Regions from separate parts of the Stenotrophomonas sp. YJH_SMC_120 genome, predicted to be linked through region 2. Evidence: predicted binding sites of a transcription regulator. Region 2 holds the regulator's gene; each other region holds the start of a gene.
What was found. Region 2 encodes FliA, which starts transcription of late flagellar genes. Its sites were predicted from a motif close to TAAAGTTTNNCNNNCNNNGGCCGATAA; they were not measured.
Positions count from the first base shown of each region.

Region 1: a site for FliA is predicted at 1,501-1,527, ahead of AC5P60_RS14795 (methyl-accepting chemotaxis protein). Genes of this name have one in related genera too.
Region 3: a site for FliA is predicted at 4,794-4,820, ahead of AC5P60_RS14410 (methyl-accepting chemotaxis protein). Genes of this name have one in related genera too.

Region 1 is NZ_JCAFRY010000012.1:116,478-123,937, forward strand. Features, by position in the region: gene AC5P60_RS14795 (methyl-accepting chemotaxis protein) at 1-1,472, opposite strand, end outside; gene AC5P60_RS14800 (arylamine N-acetyltransferase family protein) at 1,676-2,515, shown strand; gene AC5P60_RS14805 (VOC family protein) at 2,581-2,952, opposite strand; gene AC5P60_RS14810 (response regulator transcription factor) at 2,975-3,613, opposite strand; gene AC5P60_RS14815 (sensor histidine kinase) at 3,610-4,710, opposite strand; gene AC5P60_RS14820 (DUF2141 domain-containing protein) at 4,867-5,289, shown strand; gene AC5P60_RS14825 (carotenoid oxygenase family protein) at 5,316-6,839, shown strand; gene AC5P60_RS14830 (ABC transporter substrate-binding protein) at 6,902-7,460, shown strand, end outside.
Region 2 is NZ_JCAFRY010000028.1:25,122-32,581, forward strand. Features, by position in the region: gene flhA (flagellar biosynthesis protein FlhA) at 1-970, shown strand, start outside; gene flhF (flagellar biosynthesis GTPase FlhF) at 1,116-2,732, shown strand; gene AC5P60_RS20275 (MinD/ParA family ATP-binding protein) at 2,719-3,606, shown strand; gene AC5P60_RS20280 (RNA polymerase sigma factor FliA) at 3,603-4,346, shown strand; gene cheY (chemotaxis response regulator CheY) at 4,404-4,796, shown strand; gene AC5P60_RS20290 (protein phosphatase CheZ) at 4,796-5,401, shown strand; gene AC5P60_RS20295 (chemotaxis protein CheA) at 5,404-7,233, shown strand; gene AC5P60_RS20300 (flagellar motor protein) at 7,334-7,460, shown strand, end outside.
Region 3 is NZ_JCAFRY010000012.1:30,464-37,923, reverse strand. Features, by position in the region: gene AC5P60_RS14445 (hypothetical protein) at 78-278, shown strand; gene AC5P60_RS14440 (VOC family protein) at 435-785, shown strand; gene AC5P60_RS14435 (TetR/AcrR family transcriptional regulator) at 801-1,430, opposite strand; gene AC5P60_RS14430 (MFS transporter) at 1,557-3,029, shown strand; gene AC5P60_RS14425 (KGG domain-containing protein) at 3,040-3,345, opposite strand; gene AC5P60_RS14420 (peptidase S41) at 3,566-3,748, shown strand; gene AC5P60_RS14415 (NAD-dependent epimerase/dehydratase family protein) at 3,847-4,740, shown strand; gene AC5P60_RS14410 (methyl-accepting chemotaxis protein) at 4,939-7,460, shown strand, end outside.

The DNA of each region.
Region 1 (7,460 bases), on a different contig from region 2:
GTTTCCAGCGCGCGGCTGCGCCACTCCACTGCCACGCCGAGGAAATGCCCTTCGTCGGTGATGGCATTGGCGATCAACTGGTAGCGGACGCCGCCATGACCGATCTCGCGCTCCTCGCGCTGGCGCACGCCAGCCAGGCTGGCCAGTGCCGGATGCAGGCGTACCGCATCGCTCCCCACCAGATCTTCAAGCCGGAGTGCAAGCTGCTCCAGCAGCGCCGGATTGGCGTACGCCACCAGGCCTTCGGCATCGATCACCATCAAGCCGGCCTGTGCGCTGTCCAATGCCTGGCGCACGCGGGTGTTGCCGCGGGCCACCGCACGCTCGGTCTCGATGCGCGCGCGCAGGCGCTGCTGCATGTCGACCAGGCGCTGGGCCAGCTGGCCGATTTCATCGTTGGCGTTGTAGACGCGCAGGGTGGTGTCGAGGCGGTCGTCGGCGATGTCGCTGGCGAAACGCAGGGTGTCCTGGATCGGCTGCCGCACCGCACGCAGCACCAGCACCAGGCTGGTGATCAGCACGCCGGCCACCAGCAGCAGGGTCAGTGCGAACAGCACGCTCATGGTGCGCGCGCCGGCCTGCTGGCGTGCCTGCGCCCTGGCCAGCGCCTCCACCTGTGCCTGCTGGAATGCGGCCAGCGCCGGCGCTACGCCCGCGGCGGTATCCAGCAGCGACTGCGCTTCCACATCCAGGCCGACGCGGGCAGCGGTATACCCCAGCAATGCGGCCTGATATGCCTCCATCCCGGTACGCAGGGTGTCCTGCACATCCGCAGGCAGGCCCGCCAGCGCGAGGTCGAACGGCAGCTTCTCCTCGCTGGCGCGGTCGGCGTGGGTGGAATCACCGTCGAGCAGTAGCAGTGCCTCCTGCCTTCGCATCTTCTGCAGGTACAGCGCCAGCGCGGGCCGCTGCTGCACATCCACCTGCGCCTGCAGGGTGTCGGCGGCCTGCTGCAGCTGCGCGGCGAGGCCGGCATCACCACGGCCCATCTCGTCGACCCGTTCGAACAGGGCGGCCACACCCTGCGAGAACGCGTCGGCGGCTTCGGTCAGCGCCTGCAGGGCCTTGCGCCGGCCAGCATCCATCGGCATCGCGCGCAGCGCCTGCAGATCGGTCTGCAACGCCTTCTGCGTGGCCAACAGCTGCGCGCGGTCGGCATCATCGAAACTGCGTGCATACTGGGTCTGCAGGCGACGCGCTTCGGCCACCCGCGTGGACAGGCTGGCAGCCAGATCGCTGCCGCGCTGGTAGCTGGCCTGGCTGCGCGCAGCCAGTGCGTTGGCATGGCCAGTCCAAGCGTAGACAGCAGCGATCGCCACCAGGCCCAGGCCGCAGATCCACAGTGTGGCCTTGAGCTTGTTGGCCACGCTGAGCCGATGTGGCTGCAGCCAGCGCAGCAGCCCGGGGGACGCCGAGTGCAACGCAGCAAGGCGCGTGCGCAGGGACCGGAGGTGGGGGACAACGGCCGACATGACAGACTCCAGGCGGAAAGACGCACCTGTATCGGCCTGACTCAGGACAACTTTAGCGCTTTCTTCGTCTGCGTCCCCCCATCGCTGGTGGACGCGGCCTTTGTACCGGGTGCAGGCGACGGAGGCATGACACGGCCGCCGCGCTTGACCTCAACCCCGGTTGGGGGAGCACAGTGGACATCCCTCCCCCGCCCGGTGTCTCCATGACGACGCTCGATGTCCCCCGCTACCTGCAGCGCCTGCAGCTGGATGCGCCGCCACCGCGGACTCTGGCCGGCCTGACCCTGCTGCAGCAGCGCCACAACGCACTGCTGCCCTTCGAGACCCTCAGCTGCCTGCTGCGCGATGCGGTGCCGATCGACCTGGACAGCGTGCAGCGCAAGCTGCTCGACGAGCGCCGCGGTGGTTACTGCTTCGAACTCAATGGCGGGTTGCTGGCGCTGCTGCAGGCATTGGGCTTCGATGCGCAGCCATTGAGCGCGCGGGTACTGCTGGCCGCCCAGGACGGCGAACTGACCGCGCGTACCCACCTGCTGCTGCGCGTGAACGTAGACAGCGGCGACTGGCTGGTGGATGCCGGTTTCGGCAGCCTGACCCCGACCGTGCCGCTGCGCCTGCATGATCCGCAGCCGCAGGCCACGCCGCACGAACGCTATCTGCTGCAGCGCCTGCCCGACGACGGTGATTTCGTGCTGTCGGCCGAGTCCAACGATGGTTGGCGGGCGATGTATCGGTTCGACCTGCAGGCGCCGGCACCGATCGACAACGTGGTGGGCAACTGGTACGTATGCACCCATCCCGATTCCAGTTTCCCCGGGCAGCTGCGCGCGTCGCTGACCGGGCCGGACTGGCGCCGCACCATCGGCAGCGGCAACTACACCGAGTATCGTCCCGGGCAGGCACCGGACAAGCGCCCGCTGCATGATGTGGGTGATGTGCGTGCCGTGCTGCAACAGCGCTTCGGCATGCAGCTACCGGACGACCCGCGACTGGACCCGGCCATCAATGACTGGCTGCAGCGCTCGCGCGCCGCGACCTTGTAGGGCCGAGCCCATGCTCGGCTGAGCTGGAGCGGCTGGGCCAACAGCAGCCGAGCGTGGTCTCGGCTCTACAGAGCTGCGCGCGCCTGCAGCGCAATGCGGTTGCCTTCGCTGTCGCGGATCTCGGCCACGCGCCAGTCGCCCGCATCGGCGGGTCCGAAGCACAGCTCGGCGCCCGCTTGCAGTGCTCGCTCCAGGCTCGCATCCAGGTCATCGACGCCGATGTAGACGCGCGCCCCCTGTTCGGAAGGCCGGTAGTCCGCGCCGAGCACCAGCGCAATGCTGGCACCGGCGGCCTCATCGGAGAACGGCAGGTAGGCCATCCGGCAGTCGTGCAGCACCACAGGTTCGTCCACCGCGACCTGCAGCCACCGCTGGTAGAACGTGATGGCACGGTCCAGGTCACTGGCCGGGATTTCCACATGCAGGATCGGGTTCACTGGCACTCCTTGCTCGGTCCACTCAGATGATGCGCAGGGTAATCGCCTTCAGCACCGCACGGGTGCGATCGCGGGTGCCCAGCTTGTCGAGTATGGCGGACACGTAGTTCTTCACCGTGCCCTCGGCCAGGAACAGGCTGCGCGCGATCTCCTTGTTGCTGTAGCCACCGGCCAGCAAGCGCAGGATCGCCACCTCGCGTTCCCCGAAGGTATCGGTGGGCGGTGCTTCATCGTGGAAGCGGTAGCGGGCGCGTACCGGCTCGGTGCTGACCGGCAGCAGCAGGGTTTCACCTGCGGCGACGCGCTCGATCGCCTCGCGCAGGTCTGCGGGTGCGGCGTCCTTGAGCAGGAAGCCCTGTGCGCCGGCCTCGCTGGCGCGCAGCAGCAGGTCACTTTCATCAAAGGTCGTCAGCAGCAGCCACGGCGTGGCATCGCCGCGCGCGCGCAGCTGGCGCACTGCTTCGATGCCGTCCATCCCGGGCATGCGGATGTCACTGAGCACAACATCCACGCGCTGGGTGGACAGCGCGTCCAGCAACGCCTGGCCCTCCTCGGCCTCCAGCGCCACGTCCACGCCCAACCCCTGCAACAACGCACGCAGCCCGGCGCGGACCAGCGCCTGGTCGTCGGCCAGGGCAACACGGATCGCGCTGCCGTTCATGCCGGCACCCAGGCGGTCAGGTGCATGCCGCCCTGTGCGGTGCGGGCCAGTTCCAACTGGCCACGCACTGCGGCCAGGCGCTCACGCATGCCGGCGATGCCGTTGCCCTCGCGGATACGCTCGGCGCGCTGGCCGTCGTCACGGATGTCGATACGCAACCGGGAATCCTCCTCGTTGATCGTCAGCCATACGGTGTCTGCGTTGCCATGCCGGGCGGCATTGGTCAGCGCTTCCTGTACCAGGCGCAGCACGGTCTCGGCCATCAGCGGGTCAACCACGCGCACGCACTCGCCGATCTGCAGCTGCAGCTTCGGGCGCGGGAACGGCGCGGCCAGCGCGTGCAATGCGGTGGCCAGATCGAGGCCGCGATCATCGCGCATCGATTGCACCACCTGGCGGATGTCGGCCAGCAACTCGCCGGACAGCTGCTCGGCCAGCACCAATCCTTCGCGCCTGGCCAGCACAGGGTCGGCCGCAAGGGCACGCAGGTTCAAGCGCATCGCGGTGAGCTTGTGCCCGGCCACATCGTGCAGTTCGCGCGCCAGGCGCAGGCGCTCGGCATCGCGTGCGCTGTCGGCCAGCAGCGCGCGGGTGGCCAGCAGGTCGGCGTTGACGCGGGCCAGGTCATCGCGGGCCAGCGCCGTGCTGCGGGCATAGTGTGCGGTCAGTGCGGCAAAGGCCTGGAAGCCGCCATAGAGCAGCACCACCAGCAGCGGCTGGCTGAAGCCGCTGTAGCGCAGCACGAGATACATGGCGAGGTTGGCCAGCAGTGCAACAGCCAGCACGAAGCGCGGTGGCCAATGCTCGGCCAGCTGCGCCACCAGCACCACCAGCAGTACCGGTGCGGTGCCGGTACGCGGCTGCAGCGCAACCAGCACGACCGCCAGCAACGCCTGCAACACCGCCGCGACAGCGCGCACGCGGGATGGCACCGACGCCCAGCCGTGCACCACGAACAGCAGCAGGAACACGGCAAGCAGCAGCAGGCTCAGCCCGGCACCGTTGCGCTGCACCGCGAATGACAGGCCCACCACCAGCACGGTGGCCAGGCCGGCGAGGCTGAGGGGACGCAACAGATGGCGGAACAGGCTGGGCATGGCCAGATGCTGACCGCCGCGCACGCCGGCGGCAATGGGTCCGGCGCAGAAAGTGACTTCTGGCACGTCGAATCGATGACCACTGGCCCTGAACCCGGTGCAGCGCCGCACGCAGACTGGCGCCACACCGCCACACACACTTCCGGAGCCACTGCCATGATCCGCACCGCCCTGCTCAGCACCGCCCTGACTGCCCTGGCCCTGGCCGGCAGTGCCCACGCCGCCGACCTGGCCGTGACCGTGCACGACGTCCGTGTGCAGACCGGCACCCTGCGCGTTGCGCTGGTCGACAGCGCCGCCGCCTGGGACGGCAAGGCCAGGCCCGTGCAGGCCCAGCAGGCGGCGCCCAGCGGCGACAGCGCCCACTTCACGTTCAAGGGCGTTCCGGCCGGCAGCTATGCCGTGCTGCTCACCCACGACGAGAACGACAACGGCAAGCTCGACACCAACCTGGTCGGGATGCCGGTGGAGGGCTACGGCTTCAGCAACAATCCGAAGGTGATGCGCAAGCCGACCTTCGACGAGGCGCGCGTCGACGTACCGGCCGCCGGCACCGCCATCGACATCACCCTGCGCTGATTCCTGCATCCAGACTCGAGGCCACCATGGACCGTCGCCGCTTCCTTCGTACCCTGCTCAGCAGCAGTGCCTGTCTGGCCCTGGGCACCACCGCGCTGCGCAGCGCTCCCGCCTTCGCCGGCGACCCGGCGCGGTTCGCGCAGGGCATGCAGGAACACCCGTGGCTGCTCGGCTGGCGCAGCGTCGGCAGCGAAAGCCTCGGCCCGGCCACCGTGCAGTTGCAGGGAAAGCTGCCGTCAGGCCTGGCTGGCACGCTGTACCGCAACGGTCCGGCGTGGACCGAGCGCGATGGCTTCCGCTACGACCACTGGTTCGACGGCGACGGCATGGTGCATGGCTGGCGCTTCAATGGTGATGGCAGCCTGACCCATCACGGGCGCATGGTCGCCACGCCGAAATTCACCCGTGAACAGAAGGCCGGCCGCTTCCAGTATCCGGCCGCCGGCACCAGCGTTCCCGGTGCGCTGGCGGTACGCAACAACGATGGTGCCAACGTGGCCAACACCTCGGTGACGATGATCAATGGCCGCCTGTTCGCCCTGTGCGAATCCGGTTCGGCGTTCGAAGTGGACCCGGATTCGCTGCGGACGCTTGGCCCTGTCACCTGGCGTCCGGACCTGGCGGCGCTGCCGTTCTCGGCGCACCCGCTGGCCGACCGCGACGGCAGCCTCTGGAACTTCGGCTCGATCAGCCTGACGGGGGGCCATGGCCTCCTGGTCTGGCACATCGGTGCGGACGGCCAGCTGCGCAGCGCCAATGTGATCGAAACACCCGAGCATGGCTACCTGCATGCCTTCGCGATGACCGACCAGCACCTGGTGTTCGTGATGATGCCGTTCGATTTCACCGGCGCAGGTGGCAGCTTCTTCGAGCGCATGCAGTTCGCACCGCAGCGTCCGGTGCGCATCGCGGTGGTCGCCAAGTATGCCCCGGACAAGGCGCAATGGTTCGAGGCCCCGTTCGCGGCGATCTACCACTTCGGCGACGCGTTCACCCGCGATGGCGGCATCGTGCTGCGCGCAGTGCGCCACGACGACATCAACGAGGCGCGCTCGCCGATGAAGGAAGCGATGGCCGGTGATGGCGCACACGCGGCCAACAGTGGCGCCAGCCTGGTCGAGCTGCATCTGGACCTGCGTCGTGGACAGGCCCGCTGGCAGACGTTGGGCATCAGCGCCGTGGAGTTCCCGTTGTTCGACCCGCGCTCGGCGAACACACGTGGCGCACGGCTGTATGCGCCGACCATCGACGGCACGGCCACTGCGCCGTACTTCAACGCGGTGGCCGCGTTCGAGATCGAGCACGGACGCCGCCAGCTCTGGAACTACGGGGCGGACATCATGGCCGAAGAGCATGTGTTCGTACCGCGCCCGGGCAGCCGCAACGCCGATGACGGCTGGCTGATCGGCACCCTGCTCGATCCGGTGAACCAGCGCAGCGGTCTGGCCGTGCTGGATGCGCGCCATGTGGATGACGGTCCGCTGGCCCAGGCGTGGCTGCCGTATGCGGTGCCACTGGGCTTCCACGGCACCTTCGCCGCGCGCGGCTGAGTCCACGCCACGCGGACAGCGTTGTTGGCATGCTGGGTCTCCCCTGCCCCGTGGAGTCCTGCATGTCCCTGGCCGACCACCGACGTACGCTGGCACCGCACGGTTTCCTGCGCGTGGCGATCAACCTGGGCAACCCGGTGCTGGCACAGGGCGATGCGCGCTCACCGCGCGGCCCCTCGCTGGAACTGGCTACCGCGTTGGCGCAACGGATGGGGGTGCAGGCACGCTTCACCTGCCACGGTGCCGCAGCCTCGGTGGTCGCCGCAGCGGGCGAAGACGGCTGGGATCTGGCCTTCCTGGCGATCGATCCGGCGCGTGCCGACCGCATCGCCTTCAGCGCTCCGTATGTGGAGATCGAAGGCACTTACCTGGTGCGCGAAGACAGCCCGGCGCAGCAAGTGGCCGACCTCGACCGCGACGGACTGCGCATCGCGGTGGGGCGTGGCGCGGCCTATGACCTGTTCCTGAGCCGGGAACTGCGCCATGCCACGATCGAGCGGGCGGACACCTCGGCAGCGGCCATCGCCCTGTTCGACCAGCACGGCCTGGATGCCGCCGCCGGTGTACGCCAGCCGCTGGCGGCCTGGGCGAAGGCACATCCCGGCCATCGGGTGCTGGCCG
Region 2 (7,460 bases):
CCGGCTGATCCCGCTGGTGGACAGCAACCAGGGCGGCGAGCTGATGGCGCGCATCAAGGGCGTGCGCCGCAAGCTGACCCAGGACGTCGGCTTCCTGATCCCGTCGGTGCATATCCGCGACAACCTGGAACTGCCCGCCAACGGCTACCGCGTGCTGGTGCACGGCGTGCCGGTGGCCACCGCCGAGATCCACCCCGACCGCGAACTGGCGCTGGACCCGGGCAGCGCGCTGGGCACCCTGGAGGGCATTGCCGGCAAGGATCCCGCGTTCGGCCTGGATGCCACCTGGATCCAGCCGCACCAGCGTGCCCAGGCTGAAACGCTGGGCTACACCGTGGTCGACCCGGCCACCGTGGTGGCCACCCACCTCTCGCACCTGATCCGCGAACATGCGCCGGAACTGCTCGGCCACGAGGAAGTGCAGCACCTGCTGGCCAACCTGGCCAAGAGCGCGCCCAAGCTCGTCGAAGATCTGACGCCGAAGGCGCTGCCGCTGTCGGCAGTGGTGCGCGTGCTGCAGAACCTGCTGGTCGAGCGCATCCCGATCCGACAGCTGCGCAAGATCGCCGAGGCGCTGGTCGAACACGCGCCCAGCAGCCAGGACCCGGCGGTGCTGACCGCTGCCGTGCGCACCGCGCTGGGCCGCTTCATCGTGCAGGAGATCGCCGGAATGTCGGCGGAGCTGCCGGTGTTCACCCTCAACCCGCAATTGGAACGTGTCTTGCAGGAGTCCACGCAGGGCAACGGCGCCGCGCTGGAACCCGGACTCGCAGAGCGACTGCACCAGAGCCTGGCCGAATGTGTCAGCAAGCAGGAAGCGCGAAACGAGCCGGCGGTCGTGCTGGTACCGGGCCCGGTGCGCGCCGCGCTGGCGCGCCTGGTCCGCCACAGCGTTCCGTCGTTGTCGGTCCTGGCCTACAGCGAGGTGCCGGAGGACAAGCGCCTGAAGCTGGTCGGAACGATCAGCTGACGCCGCCCACCGATGCGCCAGAAAACAGACACCACCTTCGAACCAACGCAACAGACAGATACCAAGGGGAACCCGCACCGTGCAGACCACCGACCACCCGAGTTCTCCGACCGCCACCCCGCCGTCTTCGTCCCGTGACCACAGCATGAAAATCAAACGATTCGTCGCCGCCGACATGCGCTCGGCCATGAACCTGGTGCGCAAGGAACATGGTCCTGACGCCGTGATCCTGTCCAACCGCCGGATCGAGGAAGGCGTCGAGATCGTCGCCGCGGCCAACTACGACGAGAGCGCCGTGCAGCGTGCACTGGAAGCCTCGCGCCGTGATGTCGCACCGCCGCCGGCACCCAAGCCGCGCACCGCTGCTGACGCGGTGATCGCCGCGGTCACCCGCCGCCGCAGCAGCACCCCGGCGCCGGAACCGGTCGCCGCCACCACCTCGGCCGTGGCCGCCCTCGCCCGTGCGGCCGTTGGGGCCACCGGCCGCACCCTGGACAGCGCAGACGAGATCGTGCCGACCCGTGGCAGCACTGGCTTCGCCGCCACCCTGGCGCGCGCCGCCGTCAACGAACCGGCGCTGCCCGAACAGAGCTTCGCTCCATTCGCCGAGGCCATCGTTGCGCCGGCCGCCACCGTGCCGGCCAACCGCGCCCGCTTCCAGATCGACCCGCCGCGCGACATGCATCACGAAAGCGTGGCCCCGGCAGTGCAGCCGCCGCCGCTGCCGACCGCTGCCGTGACCGAAGCGCAGCCCGGGATCGCCGCCAGCGAACCGGCAGCGGCCGAAGCCGCCGGCGAAGCCAGCCCGGCCCCCATGCTGGCCCCGGCACCGACGCTGACCGTGGTTGCCCAGGACGACGCCGAGATCCGCCAGCTGCGCCAGGAAGTGGCCGGCATGCGCCAGGTGATCGAGCGCGAGATGAACCGCCTCACCGACGAGCGCCTGCGTGGCAGCCCGGTGCGCGCCACCGCGCTGGACCTGATGGACGAGTACGGTTTCGACGCCGGGCTGGCCCGCGACGTGGCCATGCAGATCCCGCTGGAGACCGAAGCCCATCGTGGCCGCGGCCTGATGCTGGGGCTGATCTCGCGCAAGCTGCCGATCGCCCCGGTCGACCCGCTGGAAGAAGGCGGCGTGATCGCCCTGGTCGGCCCGACCGGCGCCGGCAAGACCACCACCATCGCCAAGCTGGCCTCGCGCTTCGCCGAGAAGCATGCGCCGCGCGATGTGGCCCTGGTGACCACCGACACCACCCGCATCGGCGCCCGCGAGCAGCTGTACGGCTACGGCCGCCAGCTCGGCATCGCGGTGCACGAGGCCAACAGCGGCACCGACCTGGACCAGCTGCTGGAACGCCTGAAGGACTACAAGCTGGTGCTGATCGACACCGCCGGCCTGGGCCCGCGCGACCGCGCGCTGGCCGCGCAGCTGCAGTGGCTGCGCGCCGCCCGCCAGGTACGCACCCTGCTGGTGCTGCCGGCCAACACCAGCTTCGGCGACATGGACGAGGTGGTCCGCCGCTTCGGCGCCGCCAACCTGCAGGGCCTGGTGCTGAGCAAGCTGGACGAGACCGGCCGCTTCGGCAACGCCCTGTCAGTGGCCGTGGACCACGCCCTGCCGATCACCTGGGTGACCGATGGCCAGGACGTTCCGGAGGACCTGCACCGGGCCAGTGCGGCCAATCTCGTACTTCGCCTTGAAGATTTGCGCCGCGCGGCCGATATGCCCTGCAACCCGGAGTTGAACCATGCCGTCGCGTGAGTACGCCAAGCTGACCAAGACCTTCCCGCTGTCGGCCACCCGCAGCGAGCCGCTCGGCCCTGTGCGCACCATTGCCGTCACTGGCGGCAAGGGCGGCGTGGGCAAGACGAATGTGTCCGCCAACCTGGCGGTGGCACTGGCCGGCATGGGCAAGCGCACGCTGCTGCTGGACGCCGACCTGGGCCTGGCCAACATCGACGTGATCCTGGGGCTGAACCCGACCTTCACGCTGGCCGACCTGGTCGCCGGCCGCTGCTCGCTGGACGACGTCATCGTCGAAGGCCCGAACGGCGTGCTGGTGGTGCCGGCCGCGTCCGGCCGCCGGCACATGGCCGAGCTGGCCCCGGCCGAGCACGTCGGCCTGGTCAACGTGTTCTCCGACCTGGAACGCGAACTGGACATCATGGTGGTGGACACCGCCGCCGGCATCACCGACGGCGTGCTGACCTTCTGCCAGGCCGCGCAGGACACCGTGGTGGTGGTCTGTGACGAGCCGGCCTCGATCACCGACGCCTACGCGCTGATCAAGGTGCTGTCGCGCGAACGCGGCGTGGACCGCATCCAGGTAGTGGCCAACATGGTGCGCGACCCCAACGAGGGCCGCGTGCTGTACGAAAAGCTGACCCGCGTCTGCGAGAAGTTCCTCGCCGATGTCTCGCTGAACTACCTGGGCTGCGTGCCGCAGGACGACTGGCTGCGCCTGTCGGTGCAGCGCCAGCAGCCGGTGGTGAAGGCCTACCCGTCCAGCCCGGCCGCGCTGGCGATCACCGAGATCGCGCGTCGCACCGCACGCTGGCAGGCGCCGACCGAACCGCGTGGCGGCGTCGAGTTCTTCCTCGAGCGCATCCTCAAGCAGCGCGGGGTGGCCGCATGAAAGGCGCAGCCCAGTACAGGGAAGTCCAGCGCTCGGCGGCCAACGAGGTCATCGCCCAGCATTCGGACCTGGTGCGGCGCATCGCCCACCACCTGGCCGCGCGGTTGCCGGCCAGCGTTGAAGTGGACGACCTGATCCAGGCCGGCATGATGGGCCTGATCGAAGCGTCGCGCAGCTACGACGCCGACCAGGGCGCCTCGTTCGAGACCTATGCCTCGATCCGCATCCGCGGTTCGATGATCGACGAGATCCGCCGTGGCGACTGGGTGCCGCGCTCGGTGCACCGCCGTGCCCGCGATGCCGCCGCCACCATCCGCCGCCTGGAACAGAGCAGCGGCCGCGCCGCCAGCGCCACCGAGGTGGCCGCCGCGATGGAGATGCCGCTGCCCGAATACCTGCGGTTGATGGAGGACGCCGCACGTGGCCAGGTGCTGAGCCTGGAGTCGCGCATCGAGGACCAGGGCGAGCTGGACACCGTCGCCCAGGGCGGCCCGACCCCGCAGCAGGTACTGGAGCGTGGTGAGTTCGGCCGCGAGCTGGGCAAGGCCATCGGCCACCTGCCCGAGCGCGAACAGCTGGTGCTCTCGCTCTACTACGAGCAGGAACTGAACCTGAAGGAGATCGGCGCGGTGCTCGGCGTGAGCGAGTCGCGGGTCTGCCAGATCCACGGCCAGGCGGTGCTGCGCCTGCGTGGCCGGCTCAAGATTTTCGAGGCGGCGGACGCCGGCCTGGAAGAATGAACATGCCCGAGGCGGCTGCCCCCGGCCGCCCGGAATGAACAACAAAGGAACTCTGCTTTGAACAAGAACATGCGCATCCTGATCGTCGATGACTTCTCGACCATGCGTCGGATCGTCAAGAACCTGCTGGGCGATCTGGGCTTCACCAATACCGCCGAAGCCGAGGACGGGCATGCCGCGCTGTCGCTGCTGCAGAGCCAGCCGTTCGATTTCGTGGTCACCGACTGGAACATGCCGGTGATGACCGGCATCGAGCTGCTGAAGGCGATCCGTGCCGATGCCAAGCTGAAGACCCTGCCAGTGCTGATGGTCACCGCCGAAGCCAAGCGCGAACAGATCATCGAAGCCGCCCAGAACGGCGTGAACGGCTACATCATCAAGCCATTCACTGCGCAGACGCTGGAAGAGAAGCTCGGCAAGATCTTCGAACGCCTGGCGGCCAGCGCCTGATGGATACCACGGTCGACAAGAGCGCCCTCGCCCTGCGCCTGCAGGAAGCCCTGGACGCACTCGAGTCCGGTGACGAGGCCGCCTGGCGGCAGCGCATCGACGGACTGGTCGCGCTGCGTACGCAGCCGATGATGAGCGGCCTCTCGCGGCTGGCCCGCGAGCTGGGGCAGGCACTGGGTGAGCTGCCGACCGTGCCCAGCGAGGCCGGTGAGCTGGACGACGCCTGCGCACGCCTGGACCACGTGGTGGCCATGACCGAACAGGCCACGCACCGCACCCTGGACCTGGCCGAGGAATGCCGCAGCTTGACCGAACAGCTGCGTGCTGAAGGCCTGCAGCCGGGCCAGGACGCGCAGCTCGAGCGCATCCGCCACAACCTGACCGAGATCGCCCTGACCCAGAGCTACCAGGACCTGACCGGGCAGATCATCCGTCGCGTGGTCGGCATCGTCCGCCGCGTGCACGAGGGCTTCGGCGCACTCGGCCTGCCGCCGGAACAGCATCGCACCGACCCGGAACTGGCCGGGCCGGCACTGAAGGGACTGGACCGCCACGCGGTCTCGCAGAACGACGCCGACGACCTGTTGTCGGATCTGGGGCTGTAAGCATGAGCGCGGTATCCGACGACATCACTGCCGATTTCATCATCGAGGCACAGGAAATCCTGGATCGCCTGGGCGAACAGCTGGTGTCGCTGGAGCAGGCACCGCAGGACACCGAGCAGCTCAACGCGGTGTTCCGTGGATACCACACGCTCAAGGGCGGTGCCGGCTTCCTTGGCGTCACCGCGATGGTCGAGCTGTGCCACGCCGCTGAAGAGGCCCTGGGCATCGCGCGTGCCGGGCAGGCGGTGCTGCAGGCCCACCACTTCGACGCCGCCCAGCAATCGCTGGACTACCTGCAGTCGATGCTGGACGCCGTGTCCTCCGGCACCGAGCCGGGTTATGCGCCGCCGGACCTGATCGCGCAGTTCGACATGAACGGTGGCACTGCCGCGCCGGTCGCTGCGGCCGCGCCTGCGGCAGCCGGCAGCGACCTGATCACCGACGACGAATTCGAGGCCCTGCTCGACCAGCTGCATGGCGGCAACGCGCCGACCGCGGTCGCGCCGGCGAAGAAAGCCGACGATGGCTTGATCAGCGAAGACGAGTTCGAAGCCCTGCTGGACCAGCTGCACGGTGGCGCTGCGCCAGGCGCCAAGCCTGCTGCCGCCGTCGCGGCGGCCCCCGCCGCAGCACCGCGCCCGGCACCCGCCCCGGCACCTGCAGCCAAGCCGGCAGCCAAGCCGATGGCCGAGGCCGAGCACACCGTGCGCGTGGACACCAAGCGCCTGGATGCGATCGTCAACCTGATCGGCGAACTGGTGCTTTCCCGCAACCGCCTGAAGACCCTGCGTGCACGCCTGCGCGACGAGGAGCTGGACCGCGCCGTATCGACGCTGGACATCGCCACTGCCCGCCTGCAGTCGGCGGTGATGCGTACCCGCATGCAGCCGGTGGGCAAGGTGTTCTCGCGCTTCCCCAAGGTCGCCCGCGACGTCGCCCGCTCGCTGAAGAAGGAAGTGGACCTGGAGCTGGTCGGCGCCGAGACCGAGCTCGACCGCAACCTGGTCGAAGCGCTGGCCGACCCGCTGGTGCACCTGGTCCGCAACGCCATCGACCACGGCGTGGAAATGCCCGACCTGCGCGAAGCACAAGGCAAGCCGCGGATGGGCCATGTGCGCCTGTCGGCCCAGCAGGAAGGTGACTACGTCAGCATCGAGGTGCAGGACGATGGCGCCGGCATCGACCCCGAGAAGCTGCGCGCGAAGGCGCGCGAGAAGGGCCTGATCGACCCGGAAGCCGCTGCCCGCCTGAGCAGCGAGGAGTGCCTGCACCTGGTGTTCCTGCCCGGCTTCTCGACCAAGCAGCAGGTCACTGATATTTCCGGCCGCGGCGTCGGCATGGACGTGGTGCAGTCGCGCATCCGCGAACTGAGCGGCCAGATCCAGATCCAGTCGGAACTGGGGCGTGGCAGCCGCTTCCTGATCCGCGTGCCGCTCACCCTGGCGATCCTGCCGACCCTGCTGGTGCAGGCCGGCGAGGACGTCTACGCGCTACCGCTGGCGCGTGTGATGGAAGTGCTGCACGCGCCGCGCACGTCGTTGGGCTGGTTCGATGGCCGCGCCGTGCTCGACCGCCGTTCGCACACCCTGCCGCTGGTCGACCTGCGCCAGTGGCTGGATGTGACGCCCGCCGCGTCGACCCTGCTGACCATCGTGGTGCTGCAGGCCGGTGAAGCGCGCTTCGGCCTGGTCGTGGACCAGGTGCGCGGGCGCGAGGAGGTGGTCATCAAGCCACTGCCGAAAGCCCTGCGCGGCCTGCGCGGTTATGCCGGTGCAACGTTGATCGGCGATGGTCGCATGGCACTGATCCTGGACGTGGACGGCATCCGCTGAATTCCGCCGGGCATGGCCCGGCGACCCGAAACTGTGACTACCGTCTGTACGCATTCTCCCGGTGTCTCAAGTCCCATTCATACAAGCCGATACCGGAACCATGGATAGACTCAGCCTCATTGGACTCTTTCTCGCCCTGGCCTCGCTGGTCGGTGGCAGCATCCTCAAGGGCGCCGGCCTGGCGTCGCTGTGGTCGCCTGCGGCGTTCGTGATCGTCATCGTCGGCA
Region 3 (7,460 bases), on a different contig from region 2:
GGCTTCACTTCGTCTCCCCGTGTCCTCGCTAACGTGGGCCGGCCTGGGCTCACCAGGCTTATCAAGGAGTGATGGCGATGCGTGTTGTCAGGAAGGTGATCGCAGTGGCGGTATTCGCGTTGGCGTGTACCGGTTCGGTGGCAGTGGCAGGGCCGGTCGAGCCCTGCGACCAGCCGTGCTGGCGGGCTTATCAGATGTGCCTGGCCAGTGGCACCGATGCCGGTGAATGCCAGCAGGCGTACAACACCTGCGTGGTCGATCTGTGCATGGGCGTGTGAGTCGCGCCGTTTGAGCCGTACGCGGAGCCCCGTCATCGACGGGGCTCTTCTGTTCCAGCGATCGCCTCAGGTGGCGATGCGGGCATCTGGCCTGAGCCCGCTTGCGGGCCATGCACGCAGCGGCGAGGATGTGAAATCGCACCGGAGCCGCTGCACATGGCCGTCAAACGCATTGTCGCCAACATCGCCACGCCCGACCCGGCGCGTGCCGCAGCGTTCTATGGCGGGCTGCTGGGCATGCCGGTGGTGATGGATCATGGCTGGATCGTCACCCATGGCGGGCAGGGCAGTGCGCTGGCGCAGGTGAGCTTTGCCAGCGAAGGGGGTTCCGGCACCGCGGTGCCCGATCTGTCGATCGAAGTGGACGACCTGCAGCAGGTGCTGGAGCGCATGCACGCGGCCGGCATCCCGCTGGAGTATGGCCCTGCCGACGAGCCGTGGGGAGTGCGTCGTTTCTTCGTCCGCGACCCGTTCGGGCGGCTGTTGAACATTCTCGCCCACACCTGAGCGGGAAGCGTTGCGTCAGCGGCGTCTGCCGCTGCGCGTCGGCGCTGCCGGAACGCCGACCATGCGCAGGCAATCCGCTTCCACAGCGGCGATGAAGGCATCGGCATCCTGTGCGGGTGTGGCGATCAGGTCGTCGGTGGCACCGTGCACGCCGGCATAGATCAACGAGGCGGTGACCTGTGGAGCAGGCAGCTGCCACAGTCCGGCTGCGTTGCCCGCTTCGAGGATGCCCAGCAGCTGCTGCTGGATCGCATTGCGCTCGGCATTGCCCCGCTGGTGGTGGTGATGGTTGGCGTACACCACGTCATGCAACGCGTGGGTGCGCGCGTAGATCTCGATGTTGGCGCGGATCCAGGCGCGCAGGCGCGCTGCGCCATCACCGGCAGGGTGCTGCTGCACTGCCTGCTCGACCTCGTCCATGAACTGCCGCGTGTAGCGCTGCGCCAGCGCCTGCAGGATCTCGGTGCGGGAGGCGAAATAGGTATAGAAAGTGCCCTTGGCCACGTCGGCCGCGGCGACGATGTCGCTGATGGTGGTGGCGTCCACACCCTGCGAAAGGAACAACGCCTGCGCGGCGTCCATCAGTTCCTCCTGGCGGGTTTCGGCGGGCTTGGTGCGAGGCCTGGCGACAGCTGGGGTCTGCATGGTTGGCGGTATCCGGGTGTGACGGACGCCATTCTAGCTGCCCCTTCGCACTGACTGACCGCCAGTCATTGACCGACGGTCAGTCAGTCGATAGGATGCGCGCACATCCTCCCCCCGGATCCACGCATGAGACGCCTCCAACGGCCCGCCCTGGTGCTGGCGGCCTACCTCGGTACATTCCTCGCTTCGCTGGACATCAGCATCGTCAACGTGGCCCTGCCAACCCTGCAGCAGGCGCTGCAGACCGACATGGCGGGCCTGCAATGGGTGATCAACGCCTATGCGATCGCACTGTCGGCGCTGATGCTGTCGGCCGGTCCGTTGGGGGATCGCTACGGTCATCGGCGGATGTGGCTGCTGAGCGTCGCCACCTTCACCATGGGCTCGCTGCTGTGCGCCTGCGCCAAGGACCTTTCGACCCTGGTCGCCGGGCGCGCGGTGCAGGGCGTGGCAGGTGCGCTGTTGATTCCCAGTGCGATGCCGATCCTGAGTCACGCATTTCCCGATCCGGGCCAGCGTGCACGCGTGATCGGTGGCTGGTCCGCCTTCAGCGCGCTTGCCCTGGTGCTTGGCCCGTTGCTGGGCGGTGCGCTGGTGCAGCGGGCCGGCTGGCCCAGCATCTTCCTGATCAACCTGCCTTTGGGGCTGCTGGCGTTTGTGCTTGGCGCCTGGGGCATCGCCGAGCGACGGCACCCGCAGCACGCCGCGCTGGATCCGGCCGGGCAGCTGCTCAGTATCGGCGCGCTGGGCGCACTGTGCTATGGCCTGATCGCGATCGGTGAGCAGGGCCTGTTGGCCCCGGTGACGCTTCTGGCGCTGGGCGCCGCAACTGCGGGGCTGATCCTGTTCGGCATCGTCGAGCGGCGGGTGGCACGCCCCCTGCTGCCGCTGGACCTGTTTGCCGACGGTCGCTTCCGCATGCTCAACCTGGCCTCGTTCGTGCTGGGCTTCACCGCCTATGCGAGCCTGTTCTTCCTGTCGCTGTTCTTCCAGCAGGCACAGGGGCACAGCGCGGCGCTGGCAGGCTCGCAGCTGGCTCCCCAGTTCCTGTTGATGGGTGTTGTCTCGCTGTTGTTCGGGCGCCTGGTTGCCCGCCTCGGGCTGCATGCCGCGCTGGTGCTGGGCTACGTCCTGGCCGGTGTGGCGATGTGCGCAATGGCCACGTTCGAACCGGCTACTTCGCGCGCTCATGCCACTGCCGTGCTGATGCTGCTTGGCATTGGAATGGGGCTGGCGGTGCCAGCGACCGGCATGGCGATCATGGCCAGCGCACCGGCCGAACGCGCAGGTATCGCGTCAGCCACGATGAACGCGCTGCGCCAGGCAGGCATGAGCCTGGGCATCGCGCTGATGGGCAGCCTGATGGGCCAGCGTGCCGTACAGCAGTTCACCGCCTGCGCACAGGCCGCAGGGCAGCAGCGGCTTGTTGCGCAGGCGCGTGAACTGATCCTGCACCCGGGCTCGATGCACGCCACGCCGCAGGTGCTGACCTGGTACCGCAATGCGATGGCCAGCGGGTTCGGTTGGGCGATGGCGGTGGCGGGTGCGCTGGCCCTGCTTGCGGCGCTTGGGCTGCATCGGCAGCGTGCATCGGCTTGACGCGCAGCATTCAGCCCTGCTGGCGTTGCGGGTCCTCTGCCGTGCGTTCGATCGCCTGAGGCTGTTGTTGCTGCTGGCGCGCGTTGGCGTGGCGTGCGTGTCCACCTTCGCGTCCGATCGTGGCCATGTGCTGGCGGTCGCGGCTGATCGCTTCGCCGCCCTTGCGGCCTGCGACACGTGCTTCGGCCGGACTGAATTCGTGCGCATTGCCGGAGGCATGTGCCGCGCGCCCGCCCTTGGCGGCGATCGCGCGCTGTTTGTCCTGGTCCATCGAGGCGAAGCCCCGGTTGGAGCTGCGCGGCTTCTGCTCAGTCATGTGAAATCTCCTGCAGTGTGGACGCCGCCTTCGTGGGCGACGGCGTCCATGCTTGGCCACCGCACGCTAAGTCCAGGTCGCCATCTTCGCCCCGGTTTTCACGCGCCCTGCGCACCGTGATGATCACGCAGCCGGACCGGCGGCCGCATTCGTCGCGTATTCACTGCCGGCCCTCGGATGTGCGCGCAACGCCGGCGGCCGCAGTGGCGGTGCCGCACATATGTTCGATGATCCTGTGCTGCTGCCCGATGGCTATCAGATAAACGTTCCGCACCGGCAACCGATCAAACTGCGCACCGGTGGCAACGGCGAACGGACCGGTGTCGCGCCCCACGCGGCAGGCGGCGACGATCCGCTCTCCATCGCACGTCAACTGCTGGCTCCGCCGAAGTCGTCAAGATGAACGCACAGTTGCGCGGTCGTCCTATCGCAGATGTTCCGTTGCATGCCTAGAATCGAAGCATCCCGGTAGTTCCCGGGCGCTTCGAGTGAATGGACTCAATGAAGATTCTGTTGACCGGCAGTTCCGGGCGGATCGGGCGCGCGATCTTCGGCGCGCTGGCGGCTGCCCATGAAGTGGTGGGTCTGGACCGCAGTCCGTTTGCCACCACGCGCATCATTGCCGATGTCACCGATCATCAAGCCGTCGTGCGCGCGGTGCAGGGCGTCGACGCGGTCATCCATACCGCGGCCCTGCATGCGCCACACGTCGGCCTGGTACCGGACGCGGTGTTCCAGCAGATCAACGTGGACGCGACTGCGCACCTGCTGCAGGCGGCGCGCGAGGCAGGCGCACGGCGGTTCGTGTTGACCAGTACCACCGCGCTGTACGGCCACGCGGTGGTGGCAGGGGGATGCCGCTGGATCGATGAGGATACCGAGCCGCTGCCGCGAACGATCTACCACCGCAGCAAGCTGCAGGCCGAGGCCCTGGCTGAAGCTGCCGCCGCACCGGACTTCGGGGTGCGCGTGCTGCGGATGGGGCGCTGCTTCCCGGAACCGCCGGAACGGATGGCGATGTTCCGGTTGCATCGTGGGATCGACGCCCGTGACGTGGCCAGTGCCCATGCCGCGCTGCTGCTGGATGAGGGGCCGGCCTTCGCCCGCTACATCGCCTGCGCCGCGACCCCGTTCCGGCGCGAGGATTGCCTGGAACTGGCCACCCAGCCGCGCAATGTACTGGCCCGGCGCGTACCGCAGCTGCTGGCCGAGTTCGAGCGCCGCGGCTGGCCGTTGCCGCTGAGCGTCGACCGCGTCTACGACAGCGCCCGCATCCGCAGGGAGCTGGGGTGGCAGCCGCGTTTCGGGCCGGACGCCGTGCTGCAGCAGTACGCCGCAGGCAGCATCGAGGTGTTGCCACGCGCGGAGTGGATCAAGGATCGGGTGGCCGAATAGGGGAAGCGGGGACGGATCCCTGAGTGGATTCAGGAATGTGTAGGCCGGTCGCCTCAACCTCGTTGGCAGGCGGCCGCTAACCCGGTGCGCTTCCTGCGCCGGGCGGGTCCCGGCGGCCGGTGGCCTGCGCGACGGATCGCGCGCCTGCGCGGTGCCCTCCCGGCGCCGGTCGTCCTGAACTGCCTTGCGGACCCCTCCATGCCTTCTTCCCGTTCCGCCGCTGCCCGCCGCCCGGGCAGCATCGCCCACAAGCTGATGCTGGGCACCGCCGTCATCGCGCTGCTGTGCTTCGGCCTGACGGCGTTCCTGATCTATCGCCAGGCCAGTGCCAGCCTGATCGATGCCTCGCGCCAGACCATGACCAGCGAGGCCAACGCCGAAGCGCGCCAGGTCGCCGCCGACCTGGGCACGGCGTTTGCCAGCAACGATGCCATGGTCGAAGCCGTGCTCGCCCAGCGTGCGCGGGGCGACGTGCCCGATCGCGCCAGCCTGGCTGCCGTGCTGGGCGAGCAGCTGCGCACCCACCCGGAGTGGCTGGGCAAGAGCACCATGTGGGAGGCCGATGCCTTCGATGGCAGGGATGCCGAGTTCGCCAACACCGCGATGCACGATGCCAGCGGCCGCTACATGAGCTACTGGGCCTGGCATGACGGCAAGCCGCAGCAGTCGACCATGACCGACTACACCGAAGCCGCCGACGGCTCGGCCGACTGGTATGTGGTACCCAGCCGCGACAAGCTGCCCAAGGTCAGCGAGCCCTATGCCTACGACATCGCCGGCCAGCAGGTGCTGATGAGCACGTTGAGCTCGCCGATCGTCGAAAACGGTACCTTCCTCGGCGTGTTCACCGTCGACTTCTCGCTGGCGGCGCTGCAGAAGCACATGGCGACGCTGACGCCGATGGGCGCAGGCCGCGTCGAGCTGCTTTCGCCCAACGGCGTGGTGCTGGCCTCGGCGAATGCCGCCGAGATCGGCAAGCCGCGCACCGACGCATTGACCCGCAGCATGCTGGCCGACATCGCCGCCGACCGCCGGTTCGAAGCCTTCACGCCCGATGCAGCCGGCAACGTGCGCGTCTACGTGCCGCTACGCGTGGGCAATGCCCCGCAGCGCTTCGCGCTGGGCGTGGTGATGCCGCACGCGGTGATCGTGGCCGAGGCGCGCCAGCTGCTGTGGTTGACGCTGCTGGTGGGCGTGGTGGCCGCGCTGACGCTGAGTGCCGGTGTCTATGTGCTGCTGCGCCGCCTGGCGATCCGCCCGTTGGCCGAAGCGGTGCGGGTGGCGGGTGACGTAGCCGCCGGCAAGCTCGACAGCACCTTGCCTGCGCGCAGCAACGATGAAGTGGGCCGCCTGCTGGACGCGATGCAGGGCATGCGCGGGCAGCTGCAGGCGGTGATGGCGGCGCAGGCGGAAATGGCGCGCCGCCACGATGCTGGCGAGCTGAGCTACCGCATGGACGCCACTGCCTTCCCCGGCGAGTACGGCCGCATGGTGGCCGACAGCAACCAGCTGGTGGCTTCCAGCAATGCGGTCACCCAGCGCCTGGTCGAGGTGATGCAGCGTTACGCGGTGGGTGACCTCAGCGTGGACATGGAAGCGCTGCCGGGCGAGAAGGCGGTGTTCACCGCAGCGATGGCCACCACCAAGAGCAACCTGGCCGCGATCAACGAGCAGATCCAGCAGCTGGCCGCCGCCGCGGCGGCCGGCGACTTCGCTGTACGCGGTGATGCCCAGCGCTTCGACCACGATTTCCGCCGCATGGTGGAGACCCTCAACATCATGATGCAGGTCAGCGATCACAACCTGGCTGAGCTTTCGACGCTGCTTCGCGCGATTGCCGCCGGCGACCTCAGCGCACGCATGCGCGGTGATTTCCATGGCGTGTTCGCGGTGATGCGCGACGATGCCAACAGCACCGTGCAGCAGTTGACCCAGATCGTCGGCCAGATCCAGCAGTCGGCCGCCAGCATCCGCCTGGCGGCGGGTGAGATCGCTGCGGGCAACAGCGATCTCTCGCGTCGTACCGAGCAGCAGGCCGCCAACCTGGAAGAAACCACCGCCTCGATGGAGGAGCTGACCTCCACCGTGCGCCAGAACGCCGACCACGCGCTGCAGGCCAATACCCTGGCAGGATCCGCCGCTGACGTTGCCAGCGAGGGCGGGGAAGTGGTCAACCAGGTGGTGCAGACCATGGAGCAGATCGAGGCCTCCTCGCAGCGCATCGCCGAGATTATTTCGGTGATCGACGGCATCGCCTTCCAGACCAACATCCTGGCGTTGAATGCGGCGGTGGAAGCGGCGCGGGCCGGTGAGCAGGGCCGCGGCTTCGCGGTGGTCGCCAGCGAAGTGCGCGCGCTGGCGCAACGCTCGGCGGGCGCAGCGAAGGAGATCAAGGAGCTGATCGACGCATCCGTGGCGCAGGTCGGTGCCGGTGCGCAGCTGGTGCACGGTGCGGGCCGTACCATGCAGGCCATCGTCGGCCAGGTGGGGCGCGTCAACGAGATCATGGCCGAGATCTCGGCTGCGTCGCGTGAACAGTCCGCCGGCATCGAGCAGGTCAACCAGACCGTGGTGCAGATGGATGAGACCACCCAGCAGAATGCCGCGCTGGTGGAGGAAGCCAGCGCCGCGGCGCGGGCTATGGAGGAGCAGGCCGAGCAGCTGGCCGTGGCGGTCTCGCGCTTCCGCCTGCAGGCCGAACCGGAGGCCATGGCCCGCCG